Regions from separate parts of the Pseudogracilibacillus sp. ICA-222130 genome, predicted to be linked through region 3. Evidence: riboswitches for the same ligand, from Rfam matches in the RefSeq annotation. Region 3 holds a riboswitch; each other region holds the start of a gene.
What was found. Region 3 has a riboswitch for thiamine pyrophosphate ahead of WKT09_RS13125 (LLM class flavin-dependent oxidoreductase). Riboswitches for the same ligand answer to the same signal wherever they lie in the genome.
Positions count from the first base shown of each region.

Region 1: another riboswitch for thiamine pyrophosphate. It lies ahead of thiD (bifunctional hydroxymethylpyrimidine kinase/phosphomethylpyrimidine kinase); the one in region 3 lies ahead of WKT09_RS13125 (LLM class flavin-dependent oxidoreductase).
Region 2: another riboswitch for thiamine pyrophosphate. It lies ahead of WKT09_RS07945 (ECF transporter S component); the one in region 3 lies ahead of WKT09_RS13125 (LLM class flavin-dependent oxidoreductase).

Region 1 covers NZ_JBBKBG010000012.1:45,698-50,596, reverse strand. Annotated here, with positions in the region: gene WKT09_RS07040 (Spx/MgsR family RNA polymerase-binding regulatory protein) at 1-70, opposite strand, end outside; gene WKT09_RS07035 (TetR family transcriptional regulator) at 96-710, opposite strand; gene WKT09_RS07030 (YpjP family protein) at 887-1,462, opposite strand; gene WKT09_RS07025 (tubby C-terminal domain-like protein) at 1,623-2,201, opposite strand; TPP riboswitch at 2,342-2,456, shown strand; gene thiD (bifunctional hydroxymethylpyrimidine kinase/phosphomethylpyrimidine kinase) at 2,568-3,374, shown strand; gene thiM (hydroxyethylthiazole kinase) at 3,371-4,123, shown strand; gene thiE (thiamine phosphate synthase) at 4,136-4,756, shown strand.
Region 2 covers NZ_JBBKBG010000016.1:3,477-8,375, reverse strand. Annotated here, with positions in the region: gene WKT09_RS07950 (ABC transporter ATP-binding protein) at 1-1,119, opposite strand, end outside; gene WKT09_RS07945 (ECF transporter S component) at 1,109-1,714, opposite strand; TPP riboswitch at 1,859-1,962, opposite strand; gene WKT09_RS07940 (DUF2200 domain-containing protein) at 2,119-2,472, opposite strand; gene sufB (Fe-S cluster assembly protein SufB) at 2,644-4,041, opposite strand; gene sufU (Fe-S cluster assembly sulfur transfer protein SufU) at 4,064-4,495, opposite strand; gene WKT09_RS07925 (cysteine desulfurase) at 4,482-4,899, opposite strand, start outside.
Region 3 covers NZ_JBBKBG010000051.1:75-4,973, reverse strand. Annotated here, with positions in the region: gene WKT09_RS13135 (fatty acid desaturase) at 1-988, opposite strand, end outside; gene WKT09_RS13130 (helix-turn-helix domain-containing protein) at 1,209-1,436, shown strand; gene WKT09_RS13125 (LLM class flavin-dependent oxidoreductase) at 1,475-2,779, opposite strand; TPP riboswitch at 2,889-2,993, opposite strand; gene WKT09_RS13120 (carboxymuconolactone decarboxylase family protein) at 3,011-3,415, opposite strand; gene WKT09_RS13115 (SprT-like domain-containing protein) at 3,503-3,994, opposite strand; gene WKT09_RS13110 (acyl-CoA thioesterase) at 4,050-4,499, opposite strand; gene WKT09_RS13105 (SCP2 sterol-binding domain-containing protein) at 4,512-4,859, opposite strand.

The DNA of each region.
Region 1 (4,899 bases), on a different contig from region 3:
TATGTTCCTCAAACCACCTTCTCGCTTTTCTCGTTGATGCTGTTGAAGAACCATATAATTTGATTTTCATCATGAACCCTCTCTCTTCCTTTTAATTATTTTGCCTTAAATCCTTTTTTCATTAAATTAATTTGTGTCGTAAAATTGTGTAGCACCTTTTCATTTGGTATGTTCACCGCATATTTACGTGCGATGTTACCTAACATCATGGATAATAACATTTGAATCATATGAAATAATTCTTCATCATTTTTTACATTTAAAATGGTCGTATCGACGAGATCCCTTACTTCCTTATATTGTTCACTCAGTACGCTATAATTCATATCACTTAAAAAAGCACGTTCTGTTTCAAAATCTAAATGTAGAAACATATTTTTGAAAAATTGTTTATCATTTTTCCTGTCAATTCGAATGAGTAAGTCTTCACATAAATCACTCACTGCATAAAATATATTCCCGTCATGCTTTTCTAATAAACGAATAAATCGTTTTCTTTTTTCATCTGCATACTGGTTTAATATATAAAAATAAAAATCCTCTTTATCTTGAAAATATTGATAAAAACTACCGCGTGGAATACCCGCCTCTTTTACAATATTCGCAATGGAAGCTTCAAATAATGGAACTCGTGAAAATTCTTTTTCTCCCGCTTCAATTAATACTTCCTGTTTTTCTATAGGTAAATTATAAAAAGTCTGTCTCGGCATCCAAGTTCCTCCTAAGTACAAAGTCAAAATGACACAATGTCACTTCCACTCCATTTCATTATAAATGACACGGTGTCATCTGTCAATAAAAAATGACCTTCTTTGACCAATATGTGACTAAAAAATGACAAAAATAAAAACACTTTATCCTTCCAATGATAAAGTGTTTTTTTGCTTTATTGCGCCATCCATTTCGGTGGCATGTTTTTATCCCAGTATATATTGCCTAATTCATAATGTGTTTCAAACTGATCTTTTCCTAAATGATAGTGGAAATTAAACCAATATCCTTCTTGTGGTTTAAAATCTCGACGAACGTGAAACTTCGCAATTATTTTTTTATCTTTTACATCATATACATTGAATATTCTTTCTCCATACCCTTTTGCAGGGTTTTCCGTGATTTCATAAAATGGCAGTCTGTCTTCTCCTACTTCCGTAAAGATAGACGTTAAAGTGTCCTCCATTTTCGGTAAAATTACTTCTTGAAACTCTTTTTCTAGCTGATTTTCTATCTTCGGTCCAAATTTAACACTCGTTTGTGCAATAGCTTTTTCCATTAATGTAGCAGCTACATCCTCTTCCTCAACATCATATGTAGTTACTTGTTCCGCAACTATATTCGCTTTAGACGAATCATACGTTTTCTCTTCTTTTCCTACATGTGCATCTACATCAAATGACGGAACATATAAACCTAACGTTATGAAAGCGACGAATGCAACGGCAATTTTTCTCATCCAAATTTTCATCGTATCATCTCGCTTTTTATTTTATATATACTTAACTGTATCATTTTACAAGGAAAAATACATGACTTTTAGTCAAATTTAATATTTTTTTAACATTCTATACTACTTTAGCAAATCTCCGATAAAAATGGTGATATGTATATATTTCATCGTCATTTTCTTAAGTTATATAATCTAATAGTTCATTGATGACAGCTGTTTCTGTATCATAGATACGATACATACAATAAATGAGTGATACAAAACCGGGCGTCAGCAATAATGGTGCTACTGTATTATTTACTATTTCTACTTCTATTTTATATGTGTATGTATCAACTTTAATTTTTCCAAATATTGTTTTATCCCATTTTAATGTAATGTTCCCGTCCCAATCTTCATGAGCTTCAAATTTCTTTCCTTTTATTTTTCCCTTTACGTGGAAATACAAATAAATTAGACCTTTCGCATCTTCTAATTGGAACTGTTCATTTGCATCGTGCAAATAAAATGTATATGCATATCCTAGGAATGCCTTTAATCCTTGCTTTTTTACCGCAAAGGACAAGGTGGTCTTTCCAGCATGATTTTGAAATGCGTAAAAAGTTCCTTTCCTGATTTGCTCCTCCTCTAAAAACCCATCTTCATTAAACGTTCGAACGATTGTTCCAACTGAAGAATCTTCTTCATCCAATACAGGAATCGTTTTTTGTTTTGAGAAAAAGAACACATCTTTAAAATGATAGATTATATTCGACATCCATGTCACCATCCAATCCTTTTTAAAATTATACCACACTACAGTCTTACAGTAAGTACGTTTACGGGATATACGCGCAAATGAAATGCGTTCTTTTCCTCCTTATGACAAGTAGAACATAATCTGCTATACTAGAGTCAGAAATCTACTAGGGGTGCCTTTTGCGTGGAAGGCTGAGAAGAAGTGCGTGACATTTCTAACCCTCGTGAACCTGATCTAGTTCGAACTAGCGGAGGGAAGTAGGAATCCATGGCTTTTTTTGCAGTCGAACCAGATTCTCTCACGAGGAATCTGGTTTTTTTATGGAAAAATATATATTTTATAACGTCATATACATCCCTAAAATCAAACAAAGGAGCAAATCAAATGAAAGATATTACATGTGCATTAACCATTGCAGGTACAGATCCTACAGGAGGCGCAGGAATACAAGCTGATTTAAAAACATTTCAAGAATTACAAACATATGGCATGAGCATTATTACATCTGTCGTCGCACAAAATACGACAGGGGTTCAAGCGATTGAACATATATCTTTGGAGATGATTGAACAACAATTAGATTCTGTATTTTCAGATGTTCCTGTAGATGCTGTTAAGACAGGAATGATTGCAAACATTGATATGATGAAAATAATAAAGAAAAAGCTCGACGGAAAAAATCTCCCACTCGTAATTGATCCTGTTATGGTTGCTACAAGTGGAGACCATTTAATTAATGAAGAGGCCCGTGACTTCTTACGAGATGAATTATTAGCTTATGCGACTGTTGTTACACCGAACTTACCGGAGGCTGAATTTTTAACGAACATGACCATTTCGACATTCGATGATATGAAAAAAGCTGCCGAAAAAATTGTTCATACGTATGGAGCAAAAGCAGCACTTGTAAAAGGAGGCCATTTAAGCAAAGACAACGATGCAACAGACTTCTTATATGATGGAAACGACATGCATGTATTTACAAAAAAACGAATTGATACAAAACATACACATGGAACAGGTTGTACGTATTCCGCAGCCATTACCGCCCATCTTGCACAAGGTCTTTCTTTATATGAAGCAGTGGAAAAAGGAAAAGAATTTATTCAAGCTGCTATTGAAGAATCTATTCCACTTGGTGCTGGTAGTGGGCCAACAAAACATTGGGCCATTAGAGGGAGACAAGTATGAATATAAATGAAAACATCATGAAAAAGGCTCCTCTCGTCCACTGTTTAACGAATAATGTCGTCAAAAACTTTACCGCTAATGGGTTACTCGCCATTGGTGCCTCACCTATTATGGCCGATAACCCGATGGAAGTTAGTGAAGTCGCTAAAAAAGCAGATGCTATTTTAATTAACACGGGTACATTAATGGATTCAGATATGGAAGCAATGCTTACTACTGGAACGGTTGCAAATAATCATCAAAAACCAATCGTATTAGATCCTGTAGCAGTCGGTTCCTCTTCTTTTCGAAAACAAGCTTGCCTTAAATTTCTACATGCCATAAATTTCACGGTGATTAAAGGAAATGCAGGGGAAATGGCCGCATTAGTCGATGAAAAAGTGGCAATGAAAGGCGTTGATTCTGTCGATCCTCCAATAGAAACAACGAAATTAATTGCTAAAAAAGTTGCAACGAAATTCCAGACAATCGCGGTGATTACAGGGGCAAAAGACGTTATTTCCAATGGAAGAGAAACATATATAAATGAACACGGGCACGAAATGTTAACACGTATAACTGGTGCAGGTTGTTTATTAGGTGCTATTATTGGGGCGAATGTAGCATGTGAGGTGGATCCTTTTAAAGCAACCTATCAGATAATCGAATTTTATACAAAAGCTGCGGAGCGAGCAATGGCATCTTCCAATGTCCATGGCCCTGGAACTTTCCAAGTTCACTTTTTAGATGCATTACATCACGTCGATTAGGAGAGAAAGAGGATGAACAGAAATATATTACGAAAATATTTTATTATGGGAAGCCAAGATTGCCCCAAAGATAGAACACCTGAAACGATCTTACGAGAAGCAATTCAAGGTGGGATCACTATCTATCAATTTCGTGAAAAAGGGAAAGGAAGTTTACAAGGGGAAGAAAAAATTGCCCTTGGTAAATCATTACGAGCAATCTGTCAGGAAGCAAATATCCCGTTTATAATAAATAATGATGTCGAATTAATCGATGTACTACATGCTGACGGCATTCATGTTGGTCAATCGGATGAACCGGTTAAAAAGATCCGTGAAAAATACCCACATAAATGGATCGGTTTATCCATTTCCAATATGGAGCAATATGAAAAAAGTTCGCTTGCATATATTGATTATATTGGTGCGGGACCTGTTTTTAACACAACTTCGAAATCCGATGCTCTACAACCCGTTGGAATAGAGTGGATTCAAACATTAAGAAAACTGACCCCTCAAATTCCCATCGTCGGCATTGGTGGTATCTCACCTGAAAATGCCCATCATGTGCTTCATGCTGGGGCGGATGGTGTGTCAGTTATTTCAGCAATTACAAAAGCAGAAAATATTCCAAAAGCTGTACGTTCTTTATAAAAACGAAATCTTATCAAAAAGAGTTTGGAACATAAGTTAGTGAAGATGCACGAGACACGAATCGCTCTTCTTAGATAATCGCTATAGAAATGTACCATCACATTTGAGTCAGTAGCTGCTACACCTTTTTCTAGCTAAGCGCT
Region 2 (4,899 bases), on a different contig from region 3:
TTGTCGCAGTTTCGTTTCTTTCCATTTTTGTAAAGGTCGATGTTGGAAATAAACTTTTCCCTTCGTCGGGGGGATAATTCCAGCCATCAACTCAAGCAAGGTAGATTTACCGGCCCCATTTCTGCCAAGAATAGATATAAAAGCACCTTTCGGAATGTCCATATGAATCTGTTTTAAAATCGTCCGCGTTTTTCGTTTATAAGTAACATGTTCGAGACGCATGACGGTTTCAGCGTCTTTAGCTTCATTTCGATTTTGCGTGGAGGAACGAGTATACAAACAAGCACCAAAAGAATGGCTAGAAAACTTCTTCGGTATAAAAATGCCCGCTTCTTTCACTTGTGCTTTATACGTCGTAAACATTTCTTCTGGGGATGCATCTTGTAGCAAGCGACCATTTTTCCCTAATAATAATACACGGTCTGTCATATTCAACCATGCATCTGCTTGATGGTCGATAATGAATACGCTCATTTGTCGTTCTTCTTGAATGTGTTGGATAAGGTTGATAAATGATTCGGTTGCATGTGGATCCAAATTAACCGTCGCTTCATCTAAAATAAGCAATGTCGGTTCCAATAAAAGAACGGCAGCTAAAGCAATTTTCTGTTTTTCTCCTCCTGATAATTCGTGAAGTTTCCGATGTTTATATTTTTCCATGCCGACTAATAAAAGCACTTCATCGATTTTTTCGTCCATTTCTTGCTCTTTTATCGCCATATTTTCCAATGTAAAAGCTAACTCATCGGCAACATGAATCATGCAAAATTGTGCTTCAGGATCTTGAAAGACGACACCGATCTGTTTGCTCCATGTGCCAGCTGGAGAATCTTGCAAATGTTCTCCGCGAAACCTTATGGAACCAGCTGTTTCTCCTTCCACCGCTTCCGGGTATAGTCCATTTAAACAGAGCGATAATGTACTTTTACCAGAACCGCTTGGCCCCATGAGCAATGTCACTTCATTTTCATACAATGTGACATCCAGCTCCCGTAAAACGGCCTCCTCCAATGATTCATAAGCAAATGAAAAATTTTCAATGGTGACTAATGGACGCTTTGTTTCCCTCCAGTTGCTTCCGTTTGCATGTTCATCACCGTTCACTCGTTTATGCAGCATCTTGTTCACGTTTTTTTCTAACCTCCTTTCCTAATGCATAACCATCTAATACACCTGTACATGCCAACTTATCTGCTATCCATTTTCCGAGTACACCACTTAGCAATGCTCCACTTATTAAACGAATCGAAAGCATCCCAATTAGTACAGAGGGAGCAAGATCCAGATTTCCAGAAGCGAATAATTGATACACAAAACTATATATGGCTGCGATCATTCCGGACAAAATTAGTATGCCAAGACGATAATTGTTATATTTCGTTAATAGAAATGCCGTCTCAATCCCTGCCCCTTGGATAAGCCCAATGATTAAAACCTTTGCCCCACCAGGACCACCTGCTAAAATTTCAACCCCAGCTGAAATAATTCCTGTAAAAAGGGCTGCCCCAGGCTTCCGAATGATATACATCGCAACGACAGATCCGATAAACCATAATCCAAACACAAACTCAAAACTAAATGGCGCAAGTCCAATCGGGGTTAATACATTTCGTAAAGTAGATGCAAACAACACGAAAAACATATATAGTACCCCAGCAACAACCGAAATAATCGATAACATTACAATTTCTTTCAACTTCCAATTTTTTGTCATACGTCCATACACTCCTTTGTTATGATTGTCGTGCTTTGTTGTTTGTTGATCGCTCCTTTCCTTTTTTCACCAATAAAAAAACTGCAATCCCGATAAGGAAATGCAGTCGAATATATAAATATACAAAAATAACATATATACAGTATATGCCCGGCCACACTTCCCCACGCTAGTATTATCTAGATCGGGTGCCAAGGGTCAAGGTTTACCTTTCTCAGCCATTCAACATAGCTCCCCTAGTGCTTTTAACATGTATGAAATTTTCTAACTACGATTGTACGAGATTGCATGCGAACTGTCAAGCTCCATTTTTATTCCAATGTCTGAAAATTCGAGCATCATGATGTAAATAATCAAAAGTGACCTCGATGATTTGCTTAAACATTAAGGAATCTTTTTTTCGATTAATTTTTTCGCAAAATTTTCTCCATTGTTTTTCCTTTAGCCAATTCATCGATCAATTTATCTAAATAACGAATTTCCTGCATCAATGGTTCTTCGCTCTCTTCCACGCGTACCCCACAAATGACTCCTTTAATACGTGTTCTCGCCTCATTCATTGCTGGTGCATGTGCAAAAAACGTTTCAAAATCTGTTTGTTTATCAAGTTCTGTTTCGAGTTGTTCCTGACTGTAACCTGTCAACCAACGAATGATTTCATCTACTTCTTCCTTCGTCCGCCCTTTCCTCTCCGCCTTCGTTATATAATGTGGGTACACACTCGCAAAACTCATCGTATATATTTTATGTTTTTTCATTTACATTCCTCCATCCTTTCACACTAAAACATGCATGATGATATTCCTTTAGCTTTGTTGCAATTTTTTCTATACATGCACATTCAAGATGTCACTTTTTACAATTCATCCAAACTGATCGAACAAAAAAAACCTATCACAATCATCATTGTGATAGGTATTTTTATGCGATTAACCAATCGAACCTTCCATCTCGAATTTGATTAGACGGTTCATTTCTACTGCATATTCCATTGGTAATTCTCTTGTGAATGGCTCGATGAAACCCATTACGATCATATCTGTTGCTTCTTGTTCTTCTAGTCCTCTACTCATTAAGTAGAATAACTGTTCTTCTGAAACTTTTGATACTTTCGCTTCGTGTTCAAGAGAAATATTGTCATTTAAGATTTCGTTGTACGGAATCGTATCTGACGTGGAAATATTATCTAAAATTAACGTATCACACTCGATATTCGAGCGAGCTCCTTCTGCTTTACGTCCGAAGTGAACGATACCGCGGTACGATACTTTTCCGCCGTCTTTTGAAATAGATTTCGAAACGATGGAAGAGGAAGTATTCGGTGCTAAGTGGAACATTTTCGCACCAGCATCTTGGTGTTGCCCTTTTCCAGCTATAGCGATGGAAATGGTCACACCACGTGCACCTTCCCCACGTAATAAAACAGATGGGTATTTCATCGTTAATTTCGATCCCATATTACCGTCAATCCACTCCATAGAACCGTTCGCTTCCACCGATGCACGTTTTGTAACTAAGTTGTACACGTTGTTTGCCCAGTTTTGGATAGTTGTATAACGGCATGAAGCATCTTTTTGAACGAAAATTTCTACTACCGCACTGTGTAATGAGTTTGTCGTATAGGTTGGAGCTGTACATCCTTCCACATAGTGTACAGATGCCCCTTCATCCACGATAATCAGTGTTCTTTCAAATTGTCCCATATTTTCAGAGTTAATACGGAAATATGCTTGTAAAGGTACTTTTGCTTCTACTCCTTTTGGTACGTAGATGAAAGACCCACCAGACCAAACTGCTGTATTTAATGCAGCAAATTTATTGTCTGAAGCTGGTACAACTTTTCCGAAATACTCTTTAAAATATTCTTCATGCTCTTGTAAAGCCGAATCCGTATCAGAGAAGATTACTCCTAATTTCTCTAAGTCCTCTTCTAAGCTTTGGTATACTACTTCTGATTCGTACTGAGCAGAAACCCCTGCTAAATATTTTTGTTCTGCCTCAGGAATACCTAATGCATCAAACGTACGCTTAATTTCATCAGGTACTTCATCCCAAGTTCTTCCTTGTTGTTCTGTTGGTTTCACGTAATAAACAATTTCATCAAAATCTAACTCAGATAAATCTCCACCCCATTGAGGCATCGGCTTGGAGTAGAAAATGTCTAAAGCTTTTAGACGTTCTTCTAACATCCATTCAGGTTCGTTCTTCATACGTGAAATTTCTTCCACGACAGCTTTCGTTAACCCTCTCTCCGTACGGAACACCGAAATGTCTTTATCTTGGAAACCGTATTTATATTCACCAATTTCAGGTACATTTTTAGCCACGTAAAAAACCTCCTTAAAGTTTTTACTTTTTGTGTACTCGTTCCATCGCTTTCCATGCTAATGTCGCACATTTAATACGCGCTGGAAAATTCGAGACACCTTGTAATGCTTCAATATCTTCTAATCCAAAATCATCAAAATCTATTTCTTTCCCAAGCATCATTTGTGAAAATAGCTCTGACATTGCGAGCGCTTCTTCGACAGTTTTTCCTTTAATCGCTTGCGTCATCATCGATGCAGAAGCAAGGCTGATGGAGCATCCTTCTCCTGTAAACTTAACGTCCTCTACGATATCGCCATCGAGTTTAAACTGAAGAAAAATTCTATCCCCACAAGTTGGGTTATTCATTTCTACCGTTAAAGATTCGTCTTCAAAAGTGCCACGATTACGCGGATGTTTGTAATGATCCATAATCACTTGGCGATAGAGTGTGTCTAAATCAAAATGAGACATTTCCGAAATACTCCTTTGTTTTCAAAAGACCTTCCACTAAACGGTCGACTTCTTCTACTGTATTGTATAAGTACATGCTCGCTCTCGCTGTTGCAGATACTTGTAATTCTTTCATTAATACTTGTGCACAGTGGTGACCAGCACGAATCGCAATACCTTCTGTATCAAGCACCGTTGAAACATCATGTGGATGGACTTCATCTAGATTAAATGTTACGAGTGATGCTCGTTTTCTCGGTCCATAAATAGTTAAGCCGTCAATATTACTTAATGCATCGTACGCGTAATTTGCAATATGTTCTTCATGTGCGGCGATTTCGTCTAATCCAATCTCTTCTATAAAATCAATTGCTGCACCAAGACCAATTGCTCCCGCAATGATTGGTGTTCCACCTTCAAATTTC
Region 3 (4,899 bases):
GCTGCTTCCATGTTTTAAAGGTAATAAAATTTTGTGCTTCTGCATCATATAATTTATAACGCAAAGAATCTAGACTTGTTTTAAGTGTAATCGTTGTTGCATATTGTAAATCTGGTGTCGTTTCATGTGCCTCTTCTAAATAATAGTTCGGAATACGTGGTGCTAAATGATGTACGTGGTGGAATCCAATATTTCCTGTTAACCATTGTAAAAACTTTGGCAACTCATAATATGAACTTCCTTCGACTGCTGCCTTCACATAATTCCACTCGGATTCCTCTTCAAAATACGAATCTTCAAATGTATGTTGAATATAAAATAACCAGATTCCTAATGTAGCAGCAATATACATCGATATTCCATGCACGATTAAGAATGGTACGAAACCAACAAATATGATGATTAAAGACGTTCCAATAAGTAATATAGCATTAATGAGGTACGTATTATTTTTCTCTTTTTGCTTCGCATCCGCTCTATTGCGTCGGTTTGACACAAGCACTAAATATAATGGGCCAAAGCCAAACATAATTATCGGATTACGGTATAATCGATATTTCAGTCTTTCCCATTTTGTCGCCTCATCATATTCTTCTATCGTCATTACCCAAATATCTCCAATACCACGTTCATCTAAATTGGAACTAGAAGCATGGTGAATGGCGTGTTCTCGTTTCCATTTTTCATACGGAAAACTTGTTAACACACCTGTAATCGTTCCTAACACATTATTTTTTCGTTTATCATGGTAAAAAGATCCATGTGTACAATCGTGAAAAATAATGAATGTACGAACGATTAGTCCTGCTGCTACCACGGATAAACCTATCGCAACATACATATTAATCGGTACCATTATATATGCGATAATCCAAGTAGCAATTAACGGTACGATCGTATTAAAAATTTGGATCGTACTTTTTTTATGATCCGCAAATGTATACGGTTTTACTTGTTGATGTAATTTTCTCGTTTTCTCTTTTGACATTTTTCTCCCCCTCATAGGCATCCTATTTTAGTATAAGAGAGTGAAAATCTTTTTATTAGACATAAATGTCATCATTTCTATATGACAAATGTCATATCAAATAAAGGATAAACGTATAAATCATTCATTTCACGCACTTTTCATACATTTTTTCATAAAATAAACTGACTAAATAATTCCCTTCTACATGCATCTCACCGACAGCAAGGAGGGGGACCATTTGAACGACTCGAAAAACTTTCACCAACAAAGCGTACTAACAAAACGTGAAAGAGAAGTATTTACGATACTTTTACAAGACAAAACAACAAAGGAAATCGCGGAAGAACTATTTATATCCGAAAAAACTGTTCGAAATCACATTTCAAACGTTATCCAAAAGTTGGGTGTAAAAGGTCGTGCACAGGCAGTGATAGAGCTTGTTAGAATGGGGGAATTATCATTATAACGAAAACCGACTTTCACGATCGAAAGTCGGTTTTTCTATTATTCTTCCAGTTGAAAATGTTCACGTAAGGTTGTCCCTTCATAAGCAATTCTATATAATCCACGCTTCTGTAATTCGGGAATAATACATTCTACGAAATCTTCTAAACTATGTGGAAAAGATGGTGGCATGAGATTAAATCCATCAGCAATTCCTTCTTTGAACCATATTTCCATTTCATCGACAATTTCCTCAGGTGTTCCAATTAAAGTCAAATGACCTCCACCAGCATTTAAATAGCTTAATAATTCTCTTACGGTCGGATCTTTATCACGAATAATTTCTAAAATCGTTTTATAACGTCCTACTGGTCCAGTAAATTCCTCAACTGGTGGAAGAGCTGGCACCTTTTTATCTAAATCCCATTTAGAACAATCTTGCCCAATGAAAATACTTAATTGATGTAAAATGGTGTCTGTATCCAACAGCTTATCTAATTTCGCTTTTTTCTCAAGTGCTTCTTCACGAGTTTTACCAACATACGTTACTAACCCCGGAAAAATTTTAATATGTCTATTTTTCTCGCCACGTTCGCAAACAGCTTGATCTATCTTTTCTCTAAATTCCTTTGCCTGTCTTCGGTTCCAGGAAACAGAATAAACTGCATCAGCATACTGAGCTGCTAATGTAATTCCCGGATTCGATGCACCTGCTTGCATCAATACCGGACGGCCTTGTGGACTTTTTGGAGTCGTAAGTGGACCACGCACTTGAAAATATTTTCCTACATGATCTATTGGTTTTATTTTATTTGGACACATTAATTGTTTCGTCTTTTTATCATGAATAAAATCTGCTTCATCCCATGAATCGAACAATTTTGTTACAACATCTGCAAATTCTGTCGCTTTTTCATAACGTTTCGCATGGATTGGAAGTTTTTCCATACTATGATTTTGTGCCTCTACATCTGTCATCGATGTAACGAGGTTCCAACCAACACGTCCACCAGTCACATGATCCAAACTTAAGATTTGTCTTGCAGCAGTAAATGGATTGGAAAATGTACTCGAAATAGTAGCTACTAAGCCAACATTGTTTGTTACTTGCGATATCGCTGTTAAATTAACAATCGGATCAAACCAAAACGCAGGCATCACATTCGCACTAATACCTTGAAACGATTGATTATCTGCGAAAAACACAGCATCAAACAATCCCTTTTCTGCAATTTGCGCTAATTCTTGATAATATGTAATATCTCCAATACGTTCAACACTTGAATCTGGACTTAACCATGCAGCTTGATGGTGACCACAACCTATCACTAATACGCCAATATGCATCTGTTTATGTTTCGTCATGTTTCATTCTCCTTTTTATCTATTAAAAAAACGCAACCTTCCTAATAACCATAGGAAAATTGCGTACATATACAAAATAATATGTAAAGAAACAGAATTCGTTCCATGTACATACATTGATACACTTTCCTACGCTAGTATGAACTAGTTCAGGTTCAAAGGGTTCGAGGATAACCTCATCTCAGTTTTGTAAAAAACACCCCTAGTGACTCTATTCAATTCATAAATTTTTCACTTCGTTTTTACTGTAATCCCTTGTTCATTAAAAACTTTTTGTACTGCTTTTAATCCATTTAATACTTTTGGAAATCCAGCATATGGTAATATATGAATAATTGCACCAACGATTTCTTCTGGAGTTAACCCAACTTTAATTCCTGTTTTTACATGCATTTCAATTTGTGGGATCCCTTGAGCAACTAATGATGCCATTGTCACTAACACTTTTTGTTTTGGGTCAATGCCTTCTCTACCATAAATATCTCCAAAGGCAAATTCCACCACAAAATCTTCTAAATCTGGTGCCAAATCTTTAAAACCTGCTCCAATATCCATATGTCCTTCTGGATGATGCTGATCTACTAAATTAAACTCCTTTAATACATCCATTCCTTTTTCATACCGTTCGCTTGCCATGTATATGCCTCCATTAATGTTGAAATTTTCAAAATACTCCTATTTCCATGCTAATACATTTCTAACGTTTGAACAAGTAAATGAATGTTACACCTTTGAAAATTGCTTCCCATCATATTTTCTTGTTTCAATTATTGTTATTTTTCCATTGCAACATTTTGTACGATATTTTTTGGGCGTTTTACTTAATTGTTTACGGTTAGTTTCATACGTGCGTGCACATGTTTCACAACGAAAAAGATAAAACAAACCAATTTTCATCGTATTGGTACTTGGGGCATTATGTTGTCGTAACGTTTGCTCAAATATTGGAGCGCCATCTCGCATCACTTTCCCTTGCATATGTAATGCATAATGAATACATTCATGTTTAATAATGCCTTTTATCACATCTTCCGTACCATAATCTAATGTTTTTCCTGCAATTTCGATTCGTACTGGAAGATGTTTATTCGTCATGACATACCTACCATAGGAAGAACGAAGAAGATTATTCCGAACGATTGGAATGGTTAAGTCGATATGAAAATTGGTACGTAAGAATTGGGTAGCAAATTCGGTTAATTCTTCCTCTTTCACTGTATACACCTCAATAAATAGCATACCATATAATAAAAAAAACTGACATATATCGTCAGTTTTGTAGCATGAAAATTTTATCCCTTTTTTCTTCATTAATTGCGACTGGTTTTCCTGTATGCTTATTAATATTTACGATAGAACCACGACCAGTTAAACAAACCTCTCCATTTTCTTGCACACCCATGTAGTGAATATCTAATGAGCTGCTTCCAAGTCGATTTGCTTTCACGTATAGTTGAATCGTTTCTCCAAAAAATACTTGTTTTAAATAATCACATTGCAAATCTGCTACGACAGGAACGTCTTCCGCTTTATCAAAATCTTGAAACAAGCCAACTGCTTTAAAGTATTCAATACGTGCTTCTTCAAAATATATAAATGGAGAAACATTATTCATATGACCAAACATATCCGTTTCAGAAAATCGAATTTTAATTGGTACGTGAAACTTAAATTCTTCTTTCCAAGTATCAAAATTATCTATATATGTTGCTTTTGTCATATAAATCGCTCCTTAAAATGATAGTTTCTTTAACATATTTTCTAATTTTAATGCAAGTCCAATATCTCCTTTTACTTTTAATCTTCCCATCATAAATGTAGCGGTTGCATTTAAATCTCCTTGCAATAATTTTTTAAAATTCTTTTCACTCATCGCAAGTGTACACTGGGCATCATTGATTTTCCCTTCTGTAATGGTCGCAATGCCCTCTGTCAATTCAAGGCTATAGACTACTTCCTCACTTGCTTTAATCTCGAATACAAAACTTCCATTCACTGTTTCAATGATCGATTTGTTCTCTTTCGCAACACGATCAATTTCTTCCCAAACTTCTTGAACTGTTAGATTATCTAAACTCATATTTTCACTCCTATTTATAATGAATGACTATTCAATTATT